DNA from 2 places in the Massilia sp. PAMC28688 genome. Region 2 is predicted to be linked to the other one. Evidence: predicted binding sites of a transcription regulator. Region 2 holds the regulator's gene; the other holds the start of a gene.
What was found. Region 2 encodes FliA, which starts transcription of late flagellar genes. Its sites were predicted from a motif close to CTAAAGTTTNNNNNNNNNNNGCCGNTA; they were not measured.

Region 1 (15,104 bases), 2.7 Mb from region 2:
CCAGGCACTCGCCTCCGCCGCCGCGGCGCCATCCAGGCGCCGGTTGCGGCAGCGCGCGCTGGCCAGCGTGGCGCTGCTGCTGGTCATGGCCCATGGCCCGGCCCCCGCCGCCCCGTCCACCTTCGGTCCCGTGATCGGCAGCGCGGTGCTGTGCCGCAGCCACCTCGACAACGCCTACTTCCACGCCTATCTTTCCAAGGCATTCGGCCCTTCATACAAGCATGCACAGGGTGCCTACTGGTTCAAGGCCGAAGGGACGCTGTGGGGCACGCCGGTGAGCGAGATCATGGTCAGCGACGATTCGAGCGACATCATCTTTGTTGGCGCCGTCACCGACGCCGCGCCCGACAAGCTGGCCGAATCCATTCGCGCCGCCTCGGGTGTGGGCCATCAGGCGCTGGACGCCTCAAAATACCCGGTGCGCGCTTCGCGCCCTGGCAGCAAAATCGTCTACTTCAACAGCAAGAGTAAAATCTACTGCGCCAAATACAAGCCGCTGCCCATTTTGCGCTGACCGCGCCGGCGCTATTTTCGGGAATCCATGTACACCCACTTCTTCAATCTGAAGCAATCGCCGTTTTCGATCGCCCCTGATCCGCGCTACCTGTTCATGAGTGAACGCCACCGCGAAGCGCTGGCCCACCTGCTGTACGGGGTGGGCAGCGGGGGCGGTTTTGTCTTGCTGACCGGCGAAATCGGGGCCGGCAAGACCACCGTTTGCCGCTGCTTCATCGAGCAGATTCCGGCCAACTGCCGGCTGGCCTACATCTTCAATCCCAAGCTCACCGTGCAGGAGCTGCTGCTGACGATCTGTGACGAATTCCGGATTGCCGTGGCGGTGCCGGGCGGCGGCCCGCTCAGCGTCAAGACCTATGTGGACGCGATCAACCTGCACCTGCTGGCCAGCCATGCGGGCGGCAAGAACAATGTGCTGATCATTGACGAGGCCCAGAACCTGTCGGCCGACGTACTTGAGCAGCTTCGCCTGCTGACCAACCTTGAAACCAACGAGCGCAAGCTGCTGCAGGTGATTTTGATCGGCCAGCCGGAGCTGCGCACCATGCTGGCCCGCCCCGAGCTCGAGCAGCTGGCGCAGCGGGTCATCGCACGCTACCACCTGGGTCCCTTGAGCGAAGAAGAAACGGGCACCTATATCGGCCATCGCCTGGCCGTGGCGGGTGCGCTGGCGGCGGCGCCATTCCCGCCAGCGCTCATTCCCCGCATCCACCGGCTGACCCATGGTGTCCCGCGCCGCATCAACCTGCTGTGCGACCGCGCACTGCTTGGCGCCTACGTTGAAAACAGCCCGCACGTCACGCGTGCCATTTTGCGGCGCGCGGCGCAGGAAGTCTTTGCCGAGCAGCCGGGCATGGCGCCAGCCAGAAAGCGCTGGCCGCTGGTGGCCACGGCGGTGCTGGCCGGGGTGGCGGTGAGCGCTGCCGCGGCCTGGCGCCTGATGCCCGAACGCGCAGCGCCGGCCGCCAGCGTTGCCGCAGTACGCGCGCCGGCTGCCAGGGCAGCAGTGCCGGCCGCCATGCCGGTGGCGCACAGCGATGAACAGGTGGCCCTGCGCGAACTGGCCACCTTGTGGGGCCAGGCGCTCCCCGAGGGCGACGCCTGCCAGGTGGGCAAGCGCCTGAACCTGCGCTGTCATCAGGGGCGCGGCGGGCTGTACGAATTGCGCCAGCTTGACCGGCCTGCCATTCTCACGCTGCGCGACGGGCCGAATGTCGGCTACATGCTGATGACGGCCATGGATGAGGCCAGCGTGACGCTGCGGGTGCAGGGCAAGGCGCACAAGGTGCCGGTGTCTGCCCTGACCGCCCGCTTTGACGGCGCCTACACCACGTTCTGGAAGATGCCGCGCTTTTATCGCGACGAGATTGCCGCCGGTGGCAGCGGCGCCGATGTGGACTGGATCGCCGCGCGCCTTGCGCAGTTGAGCAATGCGCCCGTGCCCGCGGCGGGGCAGGCGCTCGACGCGCGCATGCAGGCCGCGTTGCGCACATTCCAGGCTGCGCAAAACCTCAAGGTGGACGGCGTGGCCGGCCCGCGTACCTACATGCGCCTCAACCAGCTGTCGGGCGTGGCCGAGCCGCGCCTGCTGGGCGCCGCCAATACGGAAAAACGATAATGTCTTACATCCTCGAAGCACTGAAAAAAGCGCAGGCCGAGCGGCAGCTGGGCAACGCGCCATCGATCCATACCATGCCGATTCCCACGGCCAGCCAGGAACGCAGTGGCGCGGCACCGCTGCCGCTGCTGCTGGCCGGCGGTGGGCTGCTGCTGGCGCTGGCCGCCGCTGCCCTGTGGTGGCGCCAGGCGGCGGCCCCGGTCGCGCCGGCCCCTGCTGCCGTGCTGGCCGCTACCCCGGCCCCGGCACCGGCAGTGATCGTGGTGCCGCCGTCACCACAGGATGCGCCGGTGGCCATGGCGCCGGCGCCGCCCGAGCGCGCGAGCGCACCTGTCACCGCGCCGGTCACCGCACCTGCCGCGCGGGTTGCCGCGCCCCCATCGCCGCCCGCGCCTGCCGCCGCGCCCCCTGCTCCCAGGGCGGTGGCCACGGCAACCGTGCCGCAGGGGCCGCGCGACGCGGCCAGTGCGCCTGATGAAAGCATCCCCTTTGCCACCCAGCTGCCGGAACAGATCCAGCGCGAGCTGCCCAAGCTCGCCTTTGGCGGCTATATGTACTCCAAAAATCCCGCCGACCGCCTGCTCCTGATCGACAACGTGCTGCGCCACGAAGGGCAGGAAGTGGCGCCCGGCGTGATCCTCGAGCAGCTTCAGCCGCGCGCCGCCGTGCTCAATTACCGCGGCACCCGCTACCGGGTTGCTTACTGATGGCGTCACCTTTTACACCTGCGCAGCAGGGTGGGGGCGGCCGGGTACTGGGCGTGGTTGGCTGGTCCGGCAGCGGCAAGACCCAGCTGCTGGAATACCTGGTGCAGCAGCTCGTGGCCCGTGGGGCGCGGATCAACGTCATCAAGCACAGCCACCACGACATTCTGCTCGAACCACCGCACAAGGACAGCGCGCGGCTGCGCATGGCCGGCGCGGCCCAGGTCATGATCGCGTCGCCCTACCGCGTGGCCGTGATGGAAGAGCTGCGCGGGGCGCCGGAACCGACCCTGGCCGCCCAGCTGGGCGCGCTGCGTCCGGCCGACCTGACGCTGGTGGAAGGCTACAAGTGGGAAAGCATTCCCAAGCTCGAAGTATTCCGTCCGGTGCTGGGGCAGCCGCCGCTGTACGGCACGGACGAGTTCATCATGGCCGTAGCCTCCGACCAGCCGCCCCCGGCGGGACTGCGCCCGGGACTGGACTGGCTCGACCTGAACGAGCCGGCCGGGGTGCTGGCCTGGGTCAGCCGGCATTTTTTTCAACATAATCCTCAAGTTTCCGAAAACGGCGCCGTAATTCAGGGATAGGCATAAATTCGGGAGCAGATCATGGATGTCAATTCGGTAGCAAAACTGGCCGGCAGCGTCGCGGAAACCGGTATCAAGCAGGAAGTGGGACTTGCCGTGCTCAAGCGCGCACAGGATATCCAGGCCAGCACGGCCACCCAGCTTCTCAATGCCATCCAGACCCCGCCGGCGCCGCAGAATCTGCCGCCCAACCTGGGCCGCAACATCAATACCACTGCCTGACGAACGGCGCGTCAACCCACCCGGCAGCACCAGCGTTAACCAAGGTGCTGCCCGGCTCGGTAGTGTGAACGGCCCGGACCTTCGGAAGCGAAGACCGGGCTTTTTTATCTCTGTTGCAAGCAAAAGTAAAATGCCGCGCGTAAATCAACGGCACGCTTGATAATGGGCCAGCATCAGGTAATATCACTATTTCGATATTTGCAAATTACTAATAAGACGGAGATTCCATGAACAAGCGTAAAGTTGTGATCGCAGCAGCACTGGCTGGTCTGTGCGTGGGCACCCTCGGTGTTGCGTATGCCGAACCGCACAAGGAAGCCAAAGGCGAGACGGAAAAATGCTATGGCGTGGCCAAGGCTGGCCAGAACGACTGCGGCAGCGCCAACGGCTCGCATTCCTGCGCCGGCCAGGCCAAGGTGGACAATGACCCCAACGAATGGAAGGCCGTTCCAAAGGGTACGTGCGTCAAGGCTGGCGGCAAGCTCGAAAAGAGCAAGTAAGTACGGCGGGGCAGGGGATGGAACACGCCATGCGCGTGGGCGTGGGCCTGCGCGCTCCCCACTATCGCCAGTTTCTCGAGCAGCGGCCCGCGCTCGACTGGCTCGAAGTCCATACTGAAAATTTCCTCACGCCTTCCGGCTGGGACTGGCACGTGCTGCAGCAATTGCGGCGCGACTATCCTTTCAGCCTGCACGGCGTCGGCCTGGGCCTGGGATCGGCGCGTGGCTTTTCCGACGCCCATCTCGAGAACGTGCGCGCCCTCGTGCAGCGGGTGGAGCCCATGCTCGTTTCCGAGCATCTGAGCTGGGGCGCGGTCCAGGGGCGCCAGCTGCACGACCTGCTTCCCATCGTCCTCGATGACGAACACCTCGACCTGCTGTGCCGGCGCATCGACCGCGTACAACATGCGCTGGGGCGCCAGATCCTGCTTGAAAATGTCTCCGCCTACCTGCGTTTCCATGCCGATTCCATGAGCGAGGCACAATTCATGGCGGCCCTGGTGCAGCGCACCGGCTGCGCCCTCCTGCTCGACGTGAACAACCTGTACGTCAACCAGTGCAATCACGGAGAAGATGCGCTGGCCGCGCTCGCCGCGATCGCGCCCGGCAGCGTGGGCGAGATCCACGTGGCGGGCCATCTGGTCACGCCGCTGGCGCTGGTCGACCATCACGGGGCGGCGGTCGCGCCCGAAGTATGGTCGCTCTACCAGGCGGCGCTGGGCCGGTTTGGGGCGGTACCGACGCTGGTGGAATGGGATACCGACATTCCGCCGCTCGAAGTACTGCTGGGCGAAGCCGCCAAGGCCCGGGTAATGGCCCGGGACGCCGCGCCGGCCCTTGCAAGCCCGCGCGCGGCGCTGCCGGTCCAGGCGTCGCTTGCCTATGGGTCCACCATCCAGGCCGACTTTGCAGACGCCCTGATTGCCCACGACATGCGCGTGCTGCCCCGGCTCAAGGGCAACCCGGAACGCCTTGGGCTATACCGTGGCAACCTGACGGCGAGCTGGGACAAGGCATTGTCGGCAGCCTTTCCCGTGGTGCGCGCGCTGATGGGTGAAGAATTCTTTACGGCGCTGGCGCGGGCCTATGGCCGCGCCCACCCGTCCGCGCATCCGGACCTGAATCAGTTCGGACACACCTTTGCCGACTTTCTCGCCAGCTTCGAGCACGTGGCCGACTATCCGTATTTGCCCGACATGGCGCGCCTGGAATGGCTGCTGCACCGGGCCCATTACGCAGCTGACGCGCCGGCGCTGGGAATGGCAGCGCTGGCCGCGCTGACCCCGGAGCAGATCGAATCCACCGGGTTGCCCTTGCATCCGGCATGCGCCCTGTTCGCATCGCGCTGGGCAGTGGTGCCCCTGTGGCAGGCGCACCAGCCCGGCAGCGGGTTCGACTTTCCGGAGCAGCTGGAGGTGGCCAGCCATGCCGCCGTGGTGCGGCCGCGCTGGAACAGTGCAGTCGTGCCGGTCGGCGCATCGACCCACGCCGCCCTGGCGCAGCTGGCGCAGCACGCCACGCTGGGCGAGGCGCTGGACGCCGCCTTCGACCTTGACGAGCAGTTCGATGTGGCGGCCAATTTCCGGCTGTGGATAGCAGAAGGCATGCTGGCGGCGCTGCCCGCCTGAGGAAAGGGCGCTTATTTGAAGGCGCGCATGATGCACGCTTCGCCGCCCTGATCGGCGTGCAGCGCGATGGCCGCCCGTGTGGCCTCCATCATGCGGGCCAGGCGGGCTTCCTCAAACCGTTCCAGTTCGCAGTTGGCCTTCAGGAGCGCCGCCGTCAGGCGCGTACGGGCTTCTTCATACGGGGTACCCGTGTATTGGCTGGTATTGCCGAGCAGTCCCTCCGCATTTTCAATCACGGCGCGCAGGTCGCCGATCAAGCGGTCCTGGTCGGGCGAACTGTCGTGATGGCTATCCATGGCAGCACCTTGCAGCGTTGACGATGTCCTTGAATATAAACAAGCAATGCTATTTTTCTTTTAACCGGGAACAAGGTCCTGGCCTGGGCAATCGATTGTGCGCGTGTTCAGGTGACGGAAATGCGCACATCGCCCAGCGCCACTACCTGGCCCGAGCGGATCTTGGCGGTCTTGCGCAATTCCTTCTTGCCATCGACCGACACCACGCCGCTGGCCACCAGATTCTTGCCGGCGCCGCCACTGTCGCACAGGCCGGCCAGTTTGAGCAGCTGGTTCAGCTCGACGAATTCGCCCGCCAGGTCGAAGGAAATTTTTTGCATGGTGGTCTTTGACAAAGGATAAGGAAAAGGCGCAGCTTACAGGCCCGGGCGCGTCATTGCCAGTGGGTCGATCCACTGGCCAAACTGTTCCTCGCTCACAAAGCCAAGTGCCAGCGCCGCTTCCTTGAGCGTGGTGCCTTCCTGCTGCGCCTTCTTGGCGATCTGGGCGGCCCTGTCGTAGCCGATGTGGGGCGCCAGCGCCGTGACCAGCATCAATGAGCGCTCCATCAGTTCCCCGATGCGCGCCCGGTTCGGCTCAATGCCGCGGGCGCAATGCGCATCAAAGGACAGCATGCCATCGGTGAGCAGGCGCGCGCTTTGCAGAAAGTTATGCGCGATCATGGGCTTGAACACATTGAGCTCGAAATTGCCCGACGCCGCCCCGATGGACAGGGCCACATCATTGCCCAGCACCTGGCAGCACAGCATCGTCATCGCCTCGCACTGGGTCGGGTTGACCTTGCCGGGCATGATCGAGCTGCCTGGCTCATTTTCAGGAATCGTGATTTCGCCCAGGCCGGAGCGCGGGCCGGACGCCATCCAGCGTACATCATTGGCAATCTTCACCAGTGCCGTGGCGAGCGTCTTGAAGGCGCCATGGGCGGCCACCAGCGCATCATGCCCGGCCAGGGCCATGAACTTGTTGGGCGCGCTCTTGAAGGACAGGCCCGTGCGCGAGCCCAGTTCGGCCGCCATGCGGTTGGCGAAATCGGGATGCGTGTTCAGGCCGGTGCCAACTGCCGTGCCGCCGGCGGCCAGCTGCAGGAGGCCGGGCAGGGCGGCGCGGATGGCGTGCTCGGAAAACTCCAGCTGCGCCACATAGGCCGAAAATTCCTGGCCCAGTGTCAGGGGCGTGGCATCTTGCAGGTGAGTGCGCCCGATCTTGACGATGTCCTCGAACTCGCGCGTCTTGGCCGTAAAGGTGGCGCGCAGCCTGACCAGGGCCGGCAGCAGCTGGTGCATCACGGCCTGCGCCGCCGCCACATGCATGGCGGTGGGGAAGATATCGTTGGACGACTGCCCCATGTTCACATGATCATTGGGGTGCAGCAGCCGGCCTTCACCGCGCTGGCCGCCCATGAGCTCGGAGCCACGGTTGGCCAGCACCTCATTCATGTTCATGTTGGTCTGGGTGCCGGAACCGGTTTGCCAGACTGCCAGCGGGAATTCGCCCTCATGCTGGCCTTCGAGGACTTCCTCGGCGGCGCGCATGATCGCTTCCGCCTTGGGGGCATCGAGCAGGCCGAGCGACCGGTTCACGGCCGCCGCAGCGCGCTTGACCTGGGCCAGGGCAGCGACCAGCTCGGGCGCCATGCGCTCGCTCGAGATGGCGAAATGGTGGAGCGAGCGCTGGGTCTGGGCGCCCCACAGGCGGTCGGCGGGCACATCGATGGGCCCAAAACTGTCCTTTTCGCTTCTCGTTTGCATGGCGGATCCTGTTTTTTTGCATTCGGATTAAAGAGTTTACTCCAACGCGCGTTAATTACGGGAGCGCGCCCGTTTTGCGGCGCTGCAACTGCTGGCTTTCCGATCGCATCTATGTTCCTGTTTTATCGTTTCGTCATTGTGTGCGCCCTTGCCGGCGGACTCGTACAGCACGTCCACGCTGCCGAGCTGGGTGAGCCCGTGATCCGCTCCCATATCGGGCAGCAGCTCAGTGCCGATATCGAACTGAACACCATCAGTGATCCCGGGACCGCGGTGCTTGTGCGCATGGCGCATGCCGACGTCTACAAGGGCGCCAACGTCGCGATGAATCCCGTCATTGGCAGCGTCAACATGTCCGTCATGAAACGCGACGGGCGACAATTCCTGCACATCACCTCGACGCGGCCGGTGGCGACCGAGAATGTGCACCTGTTCCTGGAGTTGACCGATGGCGGCAAGCGCCATGTGCGGGCCATCACCTTGTGGCTGACGCCGGAACCGGCGCCGGTGGCTGTGCCTGCGGCGGCGGCTGCGGCTGCGGCAGCCCCGGTGGCAGTTCCCGCACCCGTGGTCGTGCCGCCGGCGGCGCCCGCGCGTGTGGCGCCGGTACTGGCGGCTGCGGCGGCCGTTCCTGTCCGTCCGGCGCGGGTGCTGGCACTGCCGGCGATGGGCGCGGCCAGCTGTCCGCAGCCGAAGTTCACGGCTGAGCAACTGAATGCCTGCACGCTGGTGGACGCCAAAAACGCTGCACTCACAGCACAGATTGTGGATCTGGAAGCGAAGGTCAAGCTGTTGCAGCTAGCGATGGCGAAAAATGGCGCGGCAGCGGGCGCCGCCGAGGTCATCAAGGCCGTGCCCCCGCCGCCGCCAAGGAAGAAGCCAAAACAAGCCGACGACAGTTTCCCCTGGCTGCCTGTGATTGGCGTATTGACGGCGCTGCTGGCCGCGGGCACAGGCGCCTGGTATATCCTGCGGCGCCGGCGGGGAGCGGCTGGGCCGGTCATCGCCGCGCCATGGCGCGAGCGCATCGCAGCGCGCTTCCGGCGCGCCCCCAAGGCCGTCCCAACTGAAGCACCCCCAGCCTAAGCAACATTTCCTACCACCAGGGTCAGACCACTTAAACGCGCCAAAATCAATGTCTTCAAGCCAAAGTCGGGCCCCAGACGAAAAGATGCCCTTTTGACGGGCAAAGTGCCGCCGAATAGGTGCTCGGAAACCAGTTTAGCCAGTCTCGCGCGGCGCAGAACGGCCAGCTGGCATGGGTGGCAATGGCGGCGTGTCTGAACGGCAAAAAACTCGCCTCGGTCGTTGCTACGAAGAAGCACAGTGTTGGTTTATAGTAATTACAACGTCCGGTTTACTGCAGAAATCTTGCTTTCGATGCGTTTAAGTGGTCTGACCCCGCCGCATGGAAATTGATTTTGATGCGTTTAAGTGGTCTGACCCCGCCTATGGGAAATTGTTTTGGTGGTTTTTTTGATATTTTTGTGTTGCGCGCACGAACTCGTCTACACAAGTTGAAAAACTGCGCTATACTCATTTCCGTGGTCACCCAGTGACTGCAAAAAACGGAACAAGGACCTGGCGCAGCCACCGCCGATAGTGTGGCGCGACAAGCAGGTGATCGTTGAGGAAACGCCTGTTCTGGAAGCGGTCCGCGAGGCCAACAGTGTGCTAGCGGACGCCGGATGCAACCGGCAAGAGGCGACGCCAGGAGATACCTGGCGATCGCTCTCCATATTCCAGGCGGTCGACTCAGTCGTGCAGCCGTAAAAAAAGCGCCTCGGTTTGCACCAGGCGCTTTTTTTCATGCCGAGGCTTCCCCCGATGCGGTCAGTGGGCCGCTTCCATCACTTGCGACAGCTGCCAAGGCTCAGTCACTTCCCGGATGGCCCGGTCGTTGGCCATGATCATTTTCAGCAGGTCGATCTTGCGCATGCGCGGCGCGCCCGACAGGGCAGGCACACCGGTCGCCGTGGCCGCAGCTTGAATCGCGCATTGCGTCTCCAGCCGCGCCAGCGCCTCGAAATCGCCCGCCTGGGCAGCCGATGCCATCTTGCCGGTCAGCCCGGCAATGTTTTCGTACATCGAGAGAACGTCGTTGGAGTTCATCTGCACACCTGCCCAAAAAGTGAAAGGATTACTGCTGTCCTCCCAGATATCGGAACGGCACGACAAAACTTTAGGGTTCTTAGGAAAGTTTTTTAAGAAATCTGCAACCAAGCGTCAAATGTTAGTTAATTAATAAGTTCTTCCAGCCCGGCACTGAGTTCACCCAGGCTCGGCATGTCATCGAGCACCTCGCCGTCGTCAAGGCCGATGGCGCGCGACACGTCCACCGGCAGGCTGGCAGCACGTTCTTCTGCCGATAATTTCTGTTCCTCGGCGCTGGCACGCCATGCCGCCAGGTGGATCACGGCCGACATGCGGCTGACCGGCGATCCGTTGAGCGGATGGGGAAAGTCACGGATCGTTTCCGGAAAGATGTCGGGGAACTTCCAGCGCAGCGCCAGTTCCGCACCCACTTCGCTGAAGTCGTAGCCAAACGCGGCCTTTTCCGCCACGGGGCGTGCCGGGTCGTAGGCACTGACCTGCTGGTCCAGTGCCTGCGCCGTTTCGCCCAGCCCGGCGTGCATCACCAGCCGGCCGATGGCGTGCATCATGCCGATCGTGAATGCGAGATCCGTATTGACGCCAATCTTTTTGGCGATCCACTTCGCGCTCACCGCCGTATGCAGGCTGTAGCGCCAGAAGCGCTTCAGGTCCAGGCCCGGCACGCTCTTGAAGCCACCCACCAGCCCGCTACTGATGACGAGCGTGCGCACCGTGACAAAACCCAGCATGCGCACGGCATCTTCCACATTGCCAATGCGGCGCGACACATGGTAATAGGCCGAGTTGGCAAGCCGCAGCAGCTTGGCCGCGAGCACCGGATCGAGCGACAGCGTGCGCGCGATGTCTTCCAGCGAGACGTCAGTCTTCTCGAAGCTGCTGATCAGTTCTTCCACGACCCTCGGCGCGGTCGGCAGGGCATTCGGGTTTTGCAGCAGAGCTTCCAGCGTCATTGCACTCTCCTCGGGTTAAGTGGCCCGACTATATAGTGAATTGCAGCGCAGCGCCACCTTGGCCCAATCCCCGTTTTCTGCATTCTGGCGCCCCATTTTGCCGTCTGTCGCACGGCCCCATCGTTTAGACTGCCGGGCATTTACAGTGCACCTTGGGATAGCGCGCCTGTTTTCGCGTCCAATTATGAGAATCCGTATGAGACACCTGTTCGCCACCCGCCTCGTCCTCGCCGCCGCCGTCAGCGCTGCGCTGGCGATGTTCACGCCCGCCGTCCAGGCCGAGGCGCCGTTCGCGTTTGCCGCCACCCCGGGCAAGCTGCCCAAGGATGTGGTGCCGGTGCAGTATGCCGCCCACCTGGTACCCGATCTCAAGGCCAATACCTTTCTCGGTTCCCAGACCATCGAAATCGATGTGCTGCGCACCACGTCCGCCATCAAGCTCAATGTGGCCAATATCGAGATCGACGCGGCCAGCCTGACCGGCACCGGCTTTGGCGAGCGCAAGCTCACCCCCGTCATCGACCAGGAGCAGCAGGTTCTGAGCTTTGCACTGGCCGAGCCGCTGCCTCCGGGCCGCTATCAGCTGGCGCTCAAGTTCCATGGCGCGATCAATCGCGAGGCGCGCGGCATCTTCAGCCTCAAGTACAAGGCGGGCGCCGCCGAAAAGGCCATGCTGGCCACGAACATGGAACCGAGCGACGCGCGCCGCCTGCTGCCGCTGTGGGACGAGCCGGCATTTCGCGCCAATTTCAAGCTGACGGTGGATTTGCCGGTGTCGTTCAAGGCCTTTTCCAACACGCCGGTCGAAAAGCAGGAAAAGCTCGACGGCGGCCTGCAGCGATTCTCGTTCGCCGTGACGCCTAAAATGCCGAGCTACCTGCTGGTGCTGGTGGCCGGTGAACTCGAACGCGCCAGCATCAAGTACGGCGGCGTGGACATCGGTGTCGTCACCACCGAGGGCAAGCTGCCCACCGCTGCCTACGCGCTGGGCGCGACCAAGAATCTGCTGCGCTATTACAACGGCTACTTCGGCCAGCCCTATCCGCTGCCCAAACTCGACCAGATCGCCATCCCCGGCGGCTTCAATGGCGCCATGGAGAACTGGGGCGGCATCGTGTACAACGAAACGACGCTGCTGTTCGACCCGAAGACAAGCCCGGAAAGCCAGCGCCAGAACTCGTTTGAGATCAATGCCCACGAAGTAGCGCACCAGTGGTTCGGCAACCTGGTGACCATGGCGTGGTGGGACAACCTCTGGCTCAACGAGGGCTTTGCATCCTGGATGGCGACCAAGGCCACCGAGCATTTCCACCCCGAGTGGCGCGCCCAGTTGCGCGCCATGGCCGACCGCGACGGCGTCATGACGCTTGACGCGCGCAAGACCACCCATCCGATCCAGACCCCGGTGCTGACCGAGGAACAGGCGGCCGACGCCTTTGATGCCATCACCTACGTCAAGGGCCAGGCCTTTTTGCACATGCTGGAGGATTACCTGGGCGAGGACGCCTTCCGCAAGGGCATCCGCGCCTACATGGCGCAGCACAAGTACTCCAACACCACCAGCGCCGACCTGTGGGCGGCACTGGAAAAGGCTTCGGGCAAGCCGGTGGAACAGCTGGCCTCCGACTGGACCACGGTGCCGGGCTATCCGGTGCTGGGCGTCAGCCAGGCCTGCGAGAACGGCAAGCGCCGCGTGACGCTGACCCAGGAACAGTACCGCATTGACGAACCAGCCAGGGAAAAGCGCTTGTGGAACGTGCCGGTACAGGTGGGCGTTGTCAATGGCAAGGCTGCGTACACGCTGCTGTCCACACCATCGATGACCATGACCCAGCCAAGCTGCGACGGCGCGCTGGTGATCGATCCGCGCAGCGTGGGCTACTACCGGGTCCAGTATGACCGGCCCACCTTTGACGCGCTGGCCGGGCAGGTGGGCAAGCTGGCCGACACCACCCGCCTCAAGCTGCTGCTCGATACCTACAGCCTGGCCGGGGCGGGACGGGTAGGGCTGGACGGCTACTTCAAGCTGCTGGAAAAATACCGTGACGAGCCGCGTCTGGCGATCTGGAGCGCCATTGGGCGCCAGCTGGTAACGCTCGACGAGATGACCGACGCCGCGCCGGAGCAAGCTGCCCTGCGCCGCTTCATGACCGCTACCGCGGCGTCGCGTTTTGCCAGGCTTGGCTGGCAGATAAGGCAGGGCGAATCGGCCGAAGAGCGCCAGCTGCGCCCTTTGCTGGCCACCATCCTGGCGCGCGGCGGCCACCCTGAGGCGATCGCGTTCGCGCGCAAGAACCTTGCGGCCTACCTTGCCAACCCGGCCAGCGTGGATCCTTCCATGCTCGGTTTCGTGGTCAGCGTGGGCGGGCGCGACGCCGATCTCAAGACCTATGAGCTGATCGCGGCGCGCATGCTGCAGACCCAGAATTCCGAGGAAAGGAACCGGCTTGCCCGGGCGCTCGCCGGCGCCCGCGATCCGGCGCTGGCAGCACGCACGCTGGCCCTGGCGCTCAACGAGCAGCTGCCGGCAGCGGTCACCTCGCGCTTCGTGCCGGCGGTGGCCTCGAACGGCCACGTGGACCTGGCATGGAAGTTCGCCACCGCCCATCGTCAGGCGCTCATGAAGGACCAGGAGGCGGGCGGTCAAAGCAAGCTGTTCCCGGCTGTCGTGAGCAGTTCCAGCGACCCGGCGCACGCGGGCCTGATGGAAGACTACGTCAAGCATAATTTCGGACCCGATGCCCAGGCCGAAGCGGCGCGCGTGGCCAATGCCATTCGCACCCGCGCGGCCCAGAAGAGTGCATTGCTGCCGCAAATTCGCGCCGCACTTCAATAACCACGACCCACTGACAGGAGACTGCATGAACTTTCGCTGCAAACCATTGAACGCTGCCATCGCCCTGGCCTTGTGCGGCGCCACGCTCGCTGCCTCGGCTGCGCTGGCTGCTGCCGCCAGCGCAGCCGGCCAGGCGCCGGCTCCCGCGCCAGCCGCCAAGCCGGCCGCCGCCGCCGTGCTGCCGGGCGACGATTTCTTTGCCTATGCTAACGGCGAGTGGCTGGCCAAGACCGACATCCCGGCTGACCGCAGCAGCTGGGGCGGTTTCGCCATCATGGCCGAGCGCACCAACGAGCGCATCGTCAAGCTGATCGAGGCAGTGGCGGCCGACAAGAACGCCAGTGGCGACGCCCGCCGCGTGGCCGATTACTACAGCGCCTACCTCGATGAAGCAGGCATCGAGGCGCGTGGCCTGGCGCCACTCAAGCCCATGCTCAAGCAGATCGATGCGATCAACAGCAAGACGGCACTGGCGCGTGCGCTGGGCAGCTCCCTGCGCGCTGATGTCGACCCGCTCAACAACACCAATTTCCATACCGAGAACCTGTTCGGCCTGTGGGTGGCCCAGGGCCTGGACGACCCGACCCGCAATACGCCCTACCTGCTGCAAGGTGGCCTGGGCATGCCCGACCGGGCCTATTACCTGACCGAGAGTGCGCGCATGGCCACGCTGCGCACCAAGTACCAGGACCACATCGCGGCCATGCTGAGGCTGGCCGGCTACAGCGAGCCAGACATGCGCGCCGCGCGCGTGATGGCGCTCGAAACACGCATCGCCCAGGCCCACGCCACGCGCGAGGATTCGTCGGACGTCCAGAAGGGTAACAACAAGTGGTCGCGCAAGGACTTCGCAGTCAAGGCGCCTGGCATGGACTGGAACGCCTTCTTCAAGGCGGCGCGCCTGGACAAGGCGGACAACTTCATTGTCTGGCACCCGGATGCGGTGGCCGGCGCCGCCACCCTGGTGGAAAGCGCCGACATCGAGGTGTGGCGCGACTACCTCGCCTTCCACAAGATCAATCACTTGTCGTCCACGCTGCCGAAGGCATTCGGGGACCAGGCCTTCCTGTTCCGCCAGGCCCTGTCGGGTACCCCGCAGCAGGCGGCGCGCTGGAAGCGTGCCCTGGGCGCGACCAACTATGCCATGGACGAAGCAGTGGGGCGCCTGTACGTGGAGCGCTATTTCCCGGCCGAGAACAAGGTGCGCCTCAAGCAAATGGTCAGCAATATCATCGGCGCGTTCAGCAAGCGCATCGACGCGCTGGACTGGATGGCACCGGCCACCCGGGCCCAGGCCCAGGAAAAGCTGCGCACCATGTATGTGGGTATCGGCTATCCGGACCGCTGGATGTCCTTTGACGGCCTGAAGGTGGCGCGCGACGAT
Region 2 (15,104 bases):
GACCATGGCCAATAACAGCGTCAACTACCTCAACGCCGGCACCGTGGGTAACCGCTACAAGAAATGGTTCGGCAGCTACACCTCGTCGCGCTACAGCACGGCACGCTCGCACTTTGCCAACATCAAGGCCGCGCTCGACACCAAGCCGGTGGTGGTGGACTGCAGCTGCAAGCAATCCTACTTTGCCTACGTGTATCCAACCCAGCCGTACAAGATCTACGTGTGCAACGCCTTCTGGTCGGCACCGATGACGGGCACCGACTCCAAGGGCGGAACCATGGTCCATGAGCTGTCGCACTTCAACATCGTTGCCGCTACCGACGATCATGCCTACGGCCAGTCGGCCGCTGCCAGCCTGGCCACGAGCAACCCGACCCGCGCGCTCGACAATGCGGACAACCACGAATACTTCGCGGAAAACACGCCTTTCCTGAACTAATCGTTTTTTCTTTCCCGGCTTGGGGATTTCGGGCGGTGCCTCGTGCAAACGGGGTGCCGCCTTTTTTCATCGGTGCGCCAGGCATGCAAGGCTACAATGGAGGCCTGAGCCATCGGGACGCTGCATGAGCAACTGGGATTTTTATCAAAGTACGGTCGGCGGCAAGAGCGCCTCGGTCTACCTGGACCTGGCCCTGAAGGCCGGCGCCCCGGACATCAAGCGCCCCGTGATCGTGGTGCTGTGGCTGTACCTGCGCCAGCCCGACCCCACCCACGGCATGTCGACCGATGCCGAATTCGAGGTGCTGGCCGAGATCGAGGACCGCCTCACCATCACCTTCAAGGAGCAGTACGGCGCCGTGTATGCAGGCCGCGTCACCACCGAAGGGCGGCGCGAATTCTATTTCTACACGGTCGCGTCCAGCCAGCTCGAAGCGGTGGTCAGGGCGGCCATGTCGCCCTTTCCCGGCTATGTGGTCGATGCCTGGGCCCAGCCCGACGCCCAGTGGACGCAGTATCTGGAGGTGCTTTATCCGCGCGGGCGCGCGCTGCGCTTCATGGCCGACAAGGAGCAGGTGGAAGCGCTGGGCAGGCGCGGCGACCTGCCGGCCATTGCGCGCCCGGTGACCCATGTGTCGCGCTTTGCCGATGCCACCGGCCGCGCCGCGTTCATGCAGGCGGTCGAGGATGCGGGATTTGCGGTGGCGAGCCTGGACGACGGCAGCGCGCAGGACAGCCATCCGTTCGCGCTGCACTACCAGCGCGCGCAGACCCCCACGCTCACCATCATGAGCGAAATCACCGCCCTGCTCACGCGCTTGTCGGAGCAGCACGGCGGCACCTACGGGGGCTGGCAGTGCGACCCGGCAGGGCCGCACGCGCGGCCATGGTGGCGCTTCTGGCGCTAGCTGAACGCCAATCGCCGATCAGCGCAGCGTGGGGCCAGCACGCTGGGCGCTCACTGTGACGATTCGCTCAATCCAATTCCTTGACCACAACCATGGACAGGATTGCGGCAATCAGCATCGAGACGCCAGCAAGAATCAGCATCATGATCGCCTGGCCATCGAAAACGTAGGTCAGAAAAAATCCCAGCGTCAAGCCGGACACCAACTGCGGGAAGACAATCGACATGTTGAACATGCCCATGAACATGCCCATCTTATGTGCCGGGATGGCGCAGGCAAGAACGGCATAAGGCATCGACAACGTGCTTGCCCAGGCCAGGCCAATGCCGATAAAGGGCAGCACCAGCATGGCGGGCGAGGTCGCAAAATACATGGCGATAAAACTCATGCCGCCCACCGCCAGTGCCAGGGCATGGGCTGCCTTGCGGCTGGTCTTGCGTGCGATCACCGGCAGCAGGAAGGCAAAGGCAATCGAGGCCGCGTTGTAGACGGCGCTGCACACGCCCCACCAGTCTGCGCCTTCATTAAACAGGGCGGAAGTGGTATCGGTGGTGCCGTAGATGTGCTGGGTGATGGCCGCGGTAGCATAGGTCCACATGGAAAACCAGGTGAACCACGTAAAGAACTGCACCAGAGACAGTTGCTGCATGATCTTGGGCATATGGCGGTAGTTGCTAAAGAACCCGGCCACGCCGCCGCCGCTTTTTTCGACGGATTCCGCCTCCGGGTGATACAGGCGCACTTGCTCGGGCGAATACTCCTTGGTGCGGAACACGGTCCACGCAACCGCACCAAAAAACGCGCCAGCACCGAGGTAAAAGGCAAGCGTCACCGACGGTGAGACCTCGCCTGCCGGGCCAGTGTTCGCCACCCCAAACACATGGGTCAGGATAAAAGGCAGGGCCGAGGCAATCACTGCGCCAATGCCGATAAAGAAGGTTTGAAACGCGAAGCCTTTCGTGACCTGTTCCTTTGGCAAGAGATCGCCCACGAAGGCGCGAAATGGTTCGATCGCGACGTTGATCGCCACGTCAAGAATCAGCAGCATGATAGCCGCCATCCACAACGTGGACGCATTGGGCATGCCGCACAGGGCCAGGGCAGAGAACACCGCGCCAAGAATGAAGTAAGGACGACGGCGGCCCCAACGGCCCCAGGTCCGGTCGCTCATGTAACCAATGATGGGCTGGACCAGCAGTCCGGCCAAAGGCGCGGCGATCATCAGGTAACCAATCTTGTCCGGCTCCGCGCCCATGGTCTGGAGGATCCGAGGGACGTTCGCTTGCTGCAATGCAAAGCCAAACTGAATGCCAAGGAAGCCGAAACTCATGTTCCAGATTTGCCAGAACGACAGGGCAGGCTTTTTTATTGAGGTGCTGGCTTGCGGAATTTCGGCTTTCAGTGCGGTCTGCATGTCTCTTCCAGGTGGTGTGTAATTCTTGGTTTGTAGCAAAGATACACCAACCTAGTGTGCATAACAAGCCGAATGACCGCAAAATATCGCTAAAAACCGACGTTCGTAGTAGAACTACACCGCAAGGCAAGTGCATTCTGTCGTGTTCACCATGCAGCCAGCGTGGCGCGCAGTGGCACCGCTGACCTGTAAGGGCCAACTCAGGCCCGGTGTCAACGGTCAGGGAAAGTGAGAGTCGGTGGGGTCGGCTCTGCCTGGCATGTCCCCAGGCGCGGCGCGCTTGTTGAGGCAGCGCGACTTGAAGAGTGCTGAAGCGCTAACAGCCCCACCCTGTGCAGCAACCCGGCATCTTTGCAATGCGAGGCTATGAGGAGGCTTAGGGCTTGTTGAAAGTAAAGGTGACCGGTGCCACCGCCACCGGGCTGGTGACATCGAGCTGCGCCACATCACCCAGGTAAGCACCTGCGTATTTCAGTTCGTACGTGGTGCCCGGTTTGAAGTCGTAGCTGCGCGTGATGTCAATGCTGTTGGCCAGCGATTGGCCAGGTGGTACGGCAACGAAGTCATCGCGCGTAAACGGGCCGCGCTTGACCATGGGACCAATGTAATCGACCTCGGCGCCGGTGGCCTTGTTGGTCACTTCAAACTCACGCCGGAAGATTTCATCGTCCACGAACACGGCCTTCGGCACGAAGACGGGACTGGCCGTGCCGTTTTCCACTTTCAGGTTCACCACCACCTTGCCGCCGCTGGCATCGACCTGCAGCTGCTGGCGCACACTCGCGTTGTCGGTCATTGCGCTACCCTTGTTATCTGTGGTGACCGCGGTGATGCCGGCGGTGACCGGGGTCTGGTTGTCAAGGCTGGTCGTCGATTCAGTCCTGCTGTTGCAGGCGGCTGCCGCCAGCAACAGCACAGCCGAGAGGGTCATTGCAGATTTCTTCATGCTCGTCTCCTTGTCCGGATATCGGCATCAGCGGGCCGATATTTCGGTAGTGGTATCGGGCAGGGCCGACAGGATCATGACCGTCACGCGGCGATTGCGTGCACGGCCTTCCTGGGTGTCGTTGCTTGCGGCCGGCACGTTGGCCGCATGCCCCACCGCCGTCAGGCGCGACGCATCCACGCCGCTTTCATTGAACAAGCGTATCACGCTGCTGGCGCGAACGGCGGACAATTCCCAGTTTGACTGGAAAATGCCGCTTGAAATGGGCGTGGTGTCGGTGTGGCCTTCGACCTGGATGGCGTGCGGATCGTCGCGCAGCAGCACGGCCAGTGCGCGCAGGGCGCGGTCCGACTCGCGCGCCAGGGTGGCATCGCCCGGATCGAACAGGACACTGGCATTGATCTCCACCGACACCCCGCGGCTGCTCTGGGTCACGCGCACCTTGCCCTCCTTGACCAGGGGCGCGAGCGTGTCGGCCAGCTTGACGGCCAGCTTGCGCATCACTTCGCGCTCGCGCCGCAGTGCTTCGGCGCGGCGCCGCTGCACCAGGGTCGAGAGCGACACGGTGGGAGCCGGCGCCACCGCCGCCGTGGTGGGGGCCACGTTGACCGCGCCGCGTCCCGACAGGGCCTTGCCAAGCGACTCCGCAAACACCTTGTATTTCGCTTCGTTGACCGAGGAAATGGCGTACATCACGACAAAGAAGGCAAACAGCAGCGTGATGAAGTCGGCGTAGGAAATGAGCCAGCGCTCGTGGTTCTCGTGCTCTTCCTCGTACTTTTTGCGCGCCATGGTGTGCGCGCCTTCAGTCGGCGCGGGCCAGCAGGCAGACCACGCGCTCTTCGATCACGCGCGAATGGTCGCCGCCGGCGATGTCGTGGAAAACGTCGGTCAGCACTTCGTACTGGGCCACGTTGTCGGCGATGATGGTCTTGAGCTTGTTCGCCATCGGAAAAAACAGCAGATTGGCCAGGCCCACGCCATACACGGTCGCCACAAAGGCCACCGCAATGCCGCTGCCCAGCTTGGACGGGTCGCCCAGGTTTTCCATCACGTGGATCAGGCCGAGCACCGCGCCCAGGATGCCGATGGTGGGCGCATAGCCGGCGCCCGCTTCCCACACCCTGGCGCCCTGGCGCTCGCGAAATTCGTAGGCCGACAGGTCAGTTTCGAGCAGGCTGCGTACCTTGTCCGGCGCAATGCCGTCAATGACCAGGCGCAGGCCCTTCTGGATAAAGGCGTCCTTCGAGGCGAGCATGAATTGTTCGAGCGAGAGCAGGCCGTCGCGGCGCGCGTGCAGGCTCCATTTGGCGATGTCACCGGCGAGCTTGGTGCGCTGCGAAGGGGGCGGTTGGAACACCCAGCGCGCCATGCGCATGGCGCGCATGAAGGTCGGCATCTCGGTTTGCAGCAGTACCGCGCCCACCGTGCCGACAAAGACAATCGCAAACGCGGCCGGCTGCACCAGGGAACCGAGGCTCCCGCCTTCAAGCACCTGCCCCACCATCAGGGCGCCGATGCCGAAAATGATGCCGGTTACGCTGGCCCGGTCCACGCCTGCTCCCGTAAGGTGGCCCGCAAGCGTGCCACCGCCTGGGTGTGCAGCTGCGACACGCGCGATTCCGACACACCCATGACGGCGCCGATTTCCTTGAGATTGAGTTCTTCCTCGTAGTACAGGCCCATGAGGATTTTTTCCCGCGGCGGCAGCGCCTCGATGGCGTCCACCACGGCTTGGCGGAAGTCGCCATCCATCAGGCTGCGCAGCGGATCGGCATCGTCAACCGCGTAGCGGTCGAGGAAGCTGTCATTGCCTTCTTCACCGTGAAAGTCTTCGTAGTACACCAGCTGGTGGCCGCCGCCGTCGGACAGCATGTCCTGGTAATCCGACAGCGACAGCTTGAGCGACTTGGCCACTTCCGATTCGCTCGGCGCGTGGCCCAGCTTTTGCTGCAGGGCGCTCATGGCCGCCTCGATCTTGCGCATGTTCTGGCGCATCGAACGGGGCAGCCAGTCGGACGAACGCAGTTCGTCGAGCATGGCGCCGCGGATGCGCAGCACGGCGTAGGTTTCAAACTGGGCGCCATGGTTTTCCTCATAGCGGCTGATGGCGTCGAGCAGGCCGATCATGCCGGCCTGTACCAGGTCGTCCACCTCCACCGATGGCGGCAGCTTGGCCTTCATGTGGTGGGCGAGGCGCTTCACCAACGGCATGTGTTCCGTCAGCAGGTCATTCTTGTCTGTCTTCTTGCCTTTGACCGTGTACATGTTCACCGTAAGTGTTAGGTGCCGAAATGCGTGCTGCCCCCGGCGCGGCCGCGCTGCATGGCAAAACGCCCTGCCAGCTGGCGGAACGCAACCGACGCCCCAGCCAGCGGGAAGGCATCGACCACCGCCCGCCCAAGGCGCGCGGCGCGATGCAGGTATTCGTCGGCTGGCACCGAGCCCATCGACGTCAGATGGACAGCCAGGTAACGACTTGCCGCAGCACACATATTATCGTATACCACTTTCGCCTCTGCTTCGGTAGCGCCCGTGACTAAAATACCAAAAGGACGGCGCCCGAGCTGCTGGGACAGGCGCTTGATGAGGGCGTAGGCATTGGTGATCGACGTGGCCGAGGTCGAGACCTGGACCACGATTTCGGAGTTGCCCATGATGGGGATCGGGAAGCTGTCGCTGGCGTCGAATTCGCCGTCCACAATCACGATGCCGCTCTGCTTGACCAGCACGTCGAAAGTCTTGGCCAGGCGGCGCGTGTCGTCCAGGCTGGCGTGGGCGTTGCGGGTGCGCTTCATGGACACCACGTTAAAGCCCTGCGGCACCTGGCTGATAACCTGGTTCAGGCCACATTCCTGGCGCGCCACGTTGAGCAGGCTGGCACCGCGGTCCACGCCCAGGCGCTGGGCCACGCCGTAATCCTGTTCGCAGGCGTCGACAATGACGACATCGTTGCCGGCGCGCGCCAACGAGGCACCCAGGTTGACCAGCATGGCGCCCTTGTCGTCGTCAGGCGTGGCGGAAAGAAAGGTGATGATGCGCGGCTTGGGGCCGGCCAGCATCCGGCGCAGGCCTTCGGCCTGGTCAAAATCGAAATTAGCCAAGGTACACCTCGCGCAGGGTACGGTCGTTGCTGGCGGTGGCGGCACCGGACATCACCAGTGGCAGGTCGCTGTCGGCGAACTGGCTGGCGGCATCCTTTTTCAGGCGGAAGGCGCGGTCGATCAGCATGGCGCGGTCCGGCAGGTGCAGGTCTTCCGGCACGCGCTGGCCGTTGGAGATGTAGTGCAGGTTGAGCTTCTGGCGGATCACGACGTCGAGCACATTGCCCATCGATGCCGCTTCATCGAGCTTGGTCATGATGCAGCCGGCCAGGCCGCTGCCCTGGTAGGCGCGCACCACTTCATTGAGCGTTTCGTTGGTCGACGTGGAATTGAGGCACAGCAGGCGCTTGACGTCGGCACCGGACTCGGACAGCATCGCCACCTGCTCGGCCACGTTGTGGTCGCGCTGCGACACGCCGACCGTGTCGATCAGCACCGTGTGCTTGTTGCGCAATTCCTTCAGGGCGATGCGCAGGTCCGATTCATCCTTGACCGAGTGCACCATCACGCCCAGGATCTTGCCGTAGATGCGCAGCTGCTCGTGGCCGCCAATACGATAGGCGTCGGTGGTGATCAGGGCCAGCTTTTCCGGGCCATGGCGCATCACGCAGCGCGCGGCCAGCTTGGCCGTGCTGGTGGTCTTGCCCACGCCGGTGGGGCCAACCAGGGCGAACACGCCACCGTTTTCCAGGATGGCGTCTTCATTGCTGATGGTTTGCAGGTTGCGCGACAGGACCGTCTTGATCCAGGCCATGCTTTGCGCCTCGTCCTTGCCGGACGGGAGCTTTTCAATCAGGTAGCGCGACAGGCTGGCCGAAAAGCCGGCCGCCAGCATTTCGCGCAGCACGGCATTCTTTTGCGGTTCGCGCTGCTGCGTGGTGCCCCAGGAGATTTCGGCCAGTTGGGTTTCCATGAGGCCGCGCATGGCGCGGATTTCATGCATCATGCCGCTCATTTCGGCGGCGGCCGCTTCTTGTGCCTGCGCCTGGGCCTGCACCAGGGCCTGCTGCATCATGGACGACATTTGCGAGGCCATCAGCGACATGTCGAAGGCAGGCTCCGGTGCTGCCGGGGCGCTGTGGACGGCCGGGGCGCGGCGGTTGGCGTAGTTTTCAGGCGGCAGCGACAGGCTCGGCTTGGGCTGGGCCATTTCCGTCTCATGGGCCGGGGCGGCCATGGAAGCGACATCATCATTGGCCAGGGCCAGGATTTCCACCACGCCGTCGACCGGGCGGTTGGACAGAATCACGGCATCGGGCCCGAGCGCATCGCGCACCTTGCGCAGCGCTTCTCTGGACGTTGGTGCAGTAAATTTTTTGACATTCATCGCCGACTCCTGGGTTCCTGCTGGTGTGCGCTCACATGAGGCATTGACCGGTTTACAGGATCAATTATTGACGATGCAGTGGGGAAACGATCTGGCGAGGAGGCGGGGAAAAGGCCTTCATTTCACATTCGCTTACACATGGGGCGGATGAGCCTTCCCTGACATAGTCATTTCCCGATAGCAAAAAAACAATATCGGGCGCCGCGCTTTCCAAAAAGCGGCCATGATTAGCACATGGATAAGCTCAACTACGTGTATATACTCGACAGTGCGCCCCACCTGTTCATCGGGGTGACCGACGACGTCGAAAAACGGGTGGCGCAGTCACAGCGCCGCAAACTGGTCTATTGCGAACCGCATGCCGACATGGTCACCGCCATCGAGCGCGAAAAGCAGCTCAAGAGATGGAACCGGGCCTGGAAAGCCAAGCTGGTGAGCAATACCAATCCCGAGTGGCGCGACCTGTATAACGATTTCGTGGCGCCGCCGGGATAGGAAAAGGGTGAAGGCCGCCTGCGCTTTTCTTACATGCCGGCGCCCACCAGGCTGGTGACGCGGATCGTCTTGGTCTCAGGGATCTCGTTATGTGAGAGGACCTTGAGGTTGGGCAGCGCGCGCCGCAAGAAGCGCGACAGCATGATGCGCAGGGCACCGGGCACCAGCAGCACGGGCGTCAAGCCCATCTGCTCCTGCTGGTTGGCCGCGTGCGCCGCCTGCTGGGCAATGGTGTCGGCCAGGCCCGGCTCGATGCCGGCGCCATCACCGCCATTGCCGAGGGCCTGCATCAACAGGCGCTCAAGACGATTGTCGAGCGTCATCACCGACAGCTCATTGGTGCCCGGGAACAGTTGCTGCACGATGGCCCGTCCCAGCGCCACCCGCACCACGGAGGTCAGGTCATTCGGATCCTGGGTCTGGGGCGCAAATTCAGCCAGGCATTCGATCACGCTGCGCATGTCGCGGATGTGCACGCCTTCGATGAGCAGGTTTTGCAGCACTTTCTGCAGCGTCGACAGCGACACCAGCTTGGGCACCAGGTCTTCCACCAGTTTCGGCGTTTCCTTGGCGATATGGTCGAGCAAGGCTTGCACTTCTGCCCGGCCCAGCAGCTCCGAGGCGTGGGTCGTGATCAGGTGATTCAGGTGGGTGGCCACGACCGTGCCGGCATCGACCACGGTATAGCCCATGTTCTGCGCCTCGTCCTTCAGGCCGCTGTCGATCCACACGGCCGGCAAGCCAAAGGCGGGATCGGTGGTCTCCAGGCCCGGCAGCGAGCCGCTCGCCATGCCGGGATTGATCGCCAGGTACTGGCCCGACAGTGCCTCGCCGGAACCGACTTCCACGCCCTTGAGGGTGATGCGGTACGCCGATGGCTTCAATTCCAGGTTGTCGCGGATGTGGACCGGCGGCGCCAGGAAGCCGACTTCCTGGGCAAACTTCTTGCGGATGCCCTTGATGCGCTTGAGGAGCTCGCCGCCCTGGGTCTTGTCGACCAAGGGAATCAAGCGGTAACCCACTTCCAGACCCAGCGTGTCCACCGGCATGATGTCCTGCCAGCTTGCTTCTTCGCTTTCGGGCGTGGCCGCGGGAGGCGGCGCTTCCTCCGCCACCGGCTTGGGTTCTTTGGCTTTCTTTGCCAGCAAGTAGCCGCCACCGATCAGGATGCCTGCCAGCAGCAGGAACACCAGGTTCGGCATGCCGGGAATCAGGCCGAGACCGCCAATGATGGCGCCAGTAATATACAGCACGGCAGGCTTGGCAAACAGCTGGCCGACCAGCTGGCCGCTGATGTCCTGGTCGCTCGAGACGCGCGACACGACAATACCGGCGGCCACCGAGATGATCAGGGAAGGAATCTGGGCCACCAGGCCGTCACCGATGGCCAGCAGGGTGTAGACCTCGAGCGCCTGGCCGAATGGCAGGTCATGCTGGAGGATACCGACCAGAAGGCCGCCAATGACGTTGATAACGGTAACCATGATGCCGGCCACGGCATCGCCGCGCACATATTTGGAAGCACCGTCCATGGCGCCGTAGAATTCCGCTTCCTGGCCAACTTCCAGGCGGCGCTTGCGGGCCTCATCTTCGCCAATCAGGCCGGCGTTGAGGTCGGCGTCGATCGCCATCTGCTTGCCGGGCATGGCGTCCAGGGCAAAGCGCGCGCCCACTTCAGCGATACGGCCGGCACCCTTGGTGACAACGGTAAAGTTAATGATGGTCAGGATGATGAACACGATCAGGCCGACAGCGTAGTTGCCGCCGATCAGGAAGTGGCCGAAGGCTTCGATGACCTTGCCTGCGGCAGCGCCGCCGGTGTGACCTTCGGTCAGCACGATACGGGTGGAAGCGACGTTGAGCGCCAGGCGCAGCATGGTCGACACCAGCAGGATGATCGGGAAAGCCATGAAGTCGAGCGGCTTGACCGTGTACAGGGCCGTCAGCAGCACGATCACCGACAGGGCGATGTTAAAGCTGAAGAAGACGTCCAGCAGGAAGGCCGGCAGCGGCAGGATCATCATGGCCAGCAGCATGACGATCAGGATTGGCGCGGCGGCGGCGCCGGCGCCGCCTTTCATTCCCGACATCCACGCTGGCATATTCATCCTGTTCATTCTGCTGCTCCCTCGTTGTCAGGTTTTCTGGTCTTCTTGCCGGGTTTTTGATAGGCCGGGTCCTGCGGGTCCAGCTCGGCCGGTACGGCCAGCCTGCCGGGGCGGTCAGGATACTTGCCGTCACCCTTGCCGTAGGCGCGCAGCTGGAACACATAGGCCAGCACCTCGGCCACCGCCGAGTACAGCGCTTCGGGAATCTCGTCGCCAATTTCCGTGTGCTGGTGCAGGGCACGCGCCAGGGGTGGCGCTTCCAGCAGCGGCACCTTGTGTTCGGCGGCCAGTTCGCGAATCCTGGCGGCCATCGCATCCGAGCCCTTGGCCACCACGCGCGGCGCCCCGCCCTGCCCGTCTGCGTACTTCAACGCCACCGCATAGTGGGTCGGGTTGGTCACCACCACGTCGGCGGTCGGCACATCGGCCATCATGCGGCGCTGGGCCATCTGGCGCTGCAGCTGGCGGATCTTGCCCTTGACCTGGGGATTGCCTTCCGCCTCTTTTGCTTCCTGGGTCACTTCCTGGCGCGTCATTTTCAGCTTGTTGGCGTAGTGCCAGAGCTGGTACGGGGCATCGATGGCGGCGATCAAGCCCAGGCCGCCGACAATGAACAGAAAGGCCGAACCAATCATGTCCATCGTGTGTCCAATCCCGGTATGCATTGGCTGGAGGGCCAGCGACATCACATCGTCCTGCTGGCTCATGATCACCAGGTAGGCAATGGTGCCCACCACAATGGTCTTGGCAATGGCTTTCAACAATTCCACCAGCGCGTTGGGAGAGACCAGATTGGCCAGTCCCTTGATGGGGTTGAGCTTGGAGAACTTCGGCATGAATGCCTTGGCGGTAAACAGAAAGCCGCCAATGGCGAGTGGCGCGGCAATGGCCACGAACATGATGGCGGCGGCCAGAGGCAGGCAGGCGAGCATGACCTGGGCAATGTCGCTGGCCACGCGCATGATGAGCACGTTGGCATCGGTTGCCTGTTCACGGGTGAGCGACAGGCCCGAGACCATGCTGGCATTGAGCTGGCGTACCAGGCCCGAGCCGGTGAACCACAGGCCGGCACCGCCAGCCATGAGCACGACGAAAGTGGCCAGCTCGCGGGAGCGCGGCACGTCGCCTTCCTTGCGCGCGTCGTCAAGACGCTTCCAAGTGGCCGCTTCTGTTTTTTCTGCGTCGCTGTCAGCCATCGTGCGTCGGCTCCTTATTAACAGCGACCATTATTGTCTAACTGCAGCAGTAACGATCGTGCGAATAAGGGCAGGAAGTGGGGCTAATCCTGGGAGCGCAGACACACATTGTTATCAGAAAACCACTTTTGAGACACAAACAAGCCGATTCGATACCGAAGTTTGCCCTGACAGTTGAAAAGATTGTTATGATCCCGGAACCACTCACGATATGCGACATCACATTATTGTAAGCAAACATTGCGTTGCTATAATAAAATACGGATGGTGTTATATTTGATGACTGTTTTTAACCCCTAAGGAATTCATATGAAGAAAATTATCTCCGTATTCGCCGCCATGGCGTTCGTATCGGGCCAGGTGTTTGCCCAGACCGTACCAGCAACCCCAGCTGATCCAGCAACCCCAGCAACGGCTGAAACCGCTGCTACGCCAGCAACCCCAGCTGAGCCAGCAATGGGCGCAGGTACCGGCACCGGCCTGTCGGTCGCTGCCATGGTTTCCGTTGGTGTTGCTCTGGCTGCTATCGCTGCCGTTGCTTCGGATGATAGCGAGACCGCTACGGTTCACCACGGCGCCGCAACCCACCATTAATTCGACCGGTCACTTCAGCGCCCTGTTTGAAAGCCGCCAACCCTGTAAGGGTCTGGCGGCTTTTTTATGCCTGAGGTTGCGCCCTTACCAGCGGCACCGCAGACCCCAGCGCTGTGCCTCCGGGGTTTTCCCACATCAATAACTGCCTTGCCAGGCCACGGCAATCGACTTAGGGCCGGGCACCACCGACAGCTGCGAATTAACCATGTTGCGCTGGCCTTCCCACAGCAGCGTGCCTACCGCATAGCCAATCAGGCCGCCCGCCACAGTGTCCGACACAAAATGCTTGCGGTTCGCGACCCGGCCGGCTGCGCTGATGGCGGCAACCCCATACAGCCAGGGAGCGTCATATTCCTGGGCGAATGGAGTCACCGCCGCAAAGGCAACGGCACTATGCCCCGAAGGGAAGGAAGAGTCACTGCGCCTGCGGTCGGTACTGGCCCACGTCCCCAAGTTCTCTTCAGGTCGTGCACGCCCGGTTGAATATTTGCCGATAGCTGTGGCACCAATTGCCCCGGCGACCGACTGTAGCGCAATGATGCCGGTGTTCTGCATACGGGCGTCACCCAATGCCGCCGCGATGCCGGAGGTCGCCACCAGCGCGACCGGCATGTTCTTGCCAAAATTGCCCAAGGAATTGGTCAGGCGCCGGTCTTCGTGCTTGCGCACGAATCTGTCAACAGGTTTGTCCAAAGCGGCACTGGTGAGCACTGCGGCGCTGGCGAGGGCCCCGCCATAGGCCCAGGTCGGCAGCGATGGCGAGGCAGCCGCCGAGCCTTCCAGGCGGGCGCGGAAGTTGGGCCAGGGATTAACCAGTGGGCGCACCGGATTGCTTATTACCGGGAGGCTCGCTTCGTCCGGCCGCTCGGCGAAATCACCCAGGCCGTCGTAGTGGTGCAGGTCACGCCGCGGCTGCTCCACCAGGCTGTATAGATCGCCCGGCGAAGCGACCATCTGACCGACATCCCGCGTCCAAGGAGACAGAGCAAAACCCGCACCGGCCTGGCTGTCGCTAGGCAGCATGGTGCGCAGCGGGATCGACAGGAACACGCCCTTGTCGTTGTAAGGGCTCAATGGTGTGCCTGGGCTGGTGATATCGTTGCCATTGGTCTTGGTGTACCAAGCACCGACCTCGATGCCGGAACGGAAGCGCCGCTTCATTTCAATACGCACGCCGGTATCCTTTGCAAGAAAACGCCCGGCGCGCGCGGTGACGGTGATATCGTAGGGCAGCTTGTAATGCAGGGCCCCGATAGCCGTCACGGTGCGGTAATCGCGCTTGTCGAGCCAGCCCTTTACACCGCGCTGTTGGAGCGCATCCACGCTAAGGTCGGTGGCCCAGCGTGAATTGTTGGGCACATACAGAATCTGCCCCCCGACGCCGCGGTACATTTCCTCATAAAATCCAGCCGACAGGCGCGCGTATATGCGCTCGGCAGGATTGAAATACTGGTTGAGCATTAACCGGTTGAGCTTAAAACGCCCGCCGCGCTTGTATTCCGCCACATCGGTGCGCACGTGCGGTAGTTCGCTGTTCGACGGCTGGGTTACCCCGGAAATATTCTCCAGCACGCTAAGGCGAACCGCGCCGTTCAGATACAGGCCGCTGCCCAGGCGTCGGTCGTAGCTGCCCACTGCCGCCAGGTCATAGCGCAGTGCCCCGCTGGGGTCATTGAAAAAGAAATTGACCTTGGGTGCAATGCGCAGGCGGTTCGATTCACGGTCCTCTGAGCTGACCTGAATCAGGTTGCCGTCGCGTCCGACATGCAAACCGACCCCGGTGCCTTCGTCCACCCCCGCCCCAAGGGTTGCCTTGTCGACGTCCAGGGAATCGTGCGGCCCGGAGTAGCGCACCACCACGGTTTTCAAAAACTCGTCGCGCTTGCCCGCCCCGGTCAGGTAGTGCGTCAGCGCAGCCAAGTCATGCAGCTCGTAAGTCGCCACGGGCTGCTCGAGGCGTGTATAGGTGAGGTAGATCGCCCGCGTTTCTGCCGGCGCGAAGGCCAGCGCCGTACGGCTGGCCCGTCCCACCGCCCTGCCCATTTCAGAAATGCGCGCATTGGTCAGAGACAGGCGCAGAACACCACTATCGTAGGCCACTCGGATATTCTTAAAGTTTTGGCGCGACAATGCTGCTATCAGGGGGGCGGCACTGGCAGGGTCGTTGCGCAAGCTTGCCACCGTGAGCCGTGACGGGGGCGTCTTGGGATTGTGGGGCCGCGGTTCGTAGATCTTGGGAATGAATTCGCGCGCGGCCATTGGCACACTGGCATAGACATTGGCGCTAAAGTGATCGCGGTGGCGCGCCACTTGGGCGCCGAGCCAGCCCCAGCGATACTCAAGCCCGAGCACCGCACCCTTGCGCCGCGCCCCTGCATCAGTGAGCGCCGCGTTAAAATCATTGGCATATTTGTTGGCATCGTACTCAGCCACCACGGACCAGGCCGGAGTAGCTGTGGACCGCCATCGCACACCGGCAAAAGCGCCATCCAGCCGACCTCTGCCGAGTCCGGCACTAACTTCGACATTCCTGGCCGATCCCAGGGTCTTCGTGGCAACTAGATAGTGTCCTTT

Region 1: a site for FliA is predicted at 9,979-10,005, ahead of KY495_RS02315 (flagellar protein FliT). Genes of this name have one in related genera too.

Annotation. Positions count from the first base shown of each region.
Region 1 is NZ_CP080378.1:530,147-545,250, reverse strand. Features, by position in the region: gene KY495_RS02370 (hypothetical protein) at 1-514, shown strand, start outside; gene KY495_RS02365 (ExeA family protein) at 542-2,134, shown strand; gene KY495_RS02360 (general secretion pathway protein GspB) at 2,134-2,841, shown strand; gene mobB (molybdopterin-guanine dinucleotide biosynthesis protein B) at 2,841-3,425, shown strand; gene KY495_RS02350 (YjfB family protein) at 3,447-3,647, shown strand; gene KY495_RS02345 (DUF2282 domain-containing protein) at 3,875-4,147, shown strand; gene KY495_RS02340 (DUF692 family multinuclear iron-containing protein) at 4,165-5,775, shown strand; gene KY495_RS02335 (DUF883 family protein) at 5,787-6,071, opposite strand; gene KY495_RS02330 (RNA-binding S4 domain-containing protein) at 6,179-6,391, opposite strand; gene fumC (class II fumarate hydratase) at 6,428-7,819, opposite strand; gene KY495_RS02320 (FimV family protein) at 7,931-8,905, shown strand; gene KY495_RS02315 (flagellar protein FliT) at 9,653-9,931, opposite strand; gene KY495_RS02310 (HDOD domain-containing protein) at 10,057-10,884, opposite strand; gene KY495_RS02305 (M1 family metallopeptidase) at 11,081-13,720, shown strand; gene KY495_RS02300 (M13 family metallopeptidase) at 13,746-15,104, shown strand, end outside.
Region 2 is NZ_CP080378.1:3,257,833-3,272,936, reverse strand. Features, by position in the region: gene KY495_RS14600 (M35 family metallo-endopeptidase) at 1-439, shown strand, start outside; gene KY495_RS14595 (DUF695 domain-containing protein) at 564-1,346, shown strand; gene KY495_RS14590 (MFS transporter) at 1,414-2,799, opposite strand; gene KY495_RS14585 (hypothetical protein) at 3,137-3,706, opposite strand; gene motD (flagellar motor protein MotD) at 3,734-4,498, opposite strand; gene KY495_RS14575 (flagellar motor protein) at 4,512-5,261, opposite strand; gene KY495_RS14570 (RNA polymerase sigma factor FliA) at 5,243-5,974, opposite strand; gene KY495_RS14565 (antiactivator of flagellar biosynthesis FleN protein) at 5,989-6,810, opposite strand; gene flhF (flagellar biosynthesis protein FlhF) at 6,803-8,137, opposite strand; gene KY495_RS14555 (GIY-YIG nuclease family protein) at 8,372-8,632, shown strand; gene flhA (flagellar biosynthesis protein FlhA) at 8,662-10,749, opposite strand; gene flhB (flagellar biosynthesis protein FlhB) at 10,746-11,936, opposite strand; gene KY495_RS14540 (hypothetical protein) at 12,246-12,530, shown strand; gene KY495_RS14535 (YjbH domain-containing protein) at 12,666-15,104, opposite strand, start outside.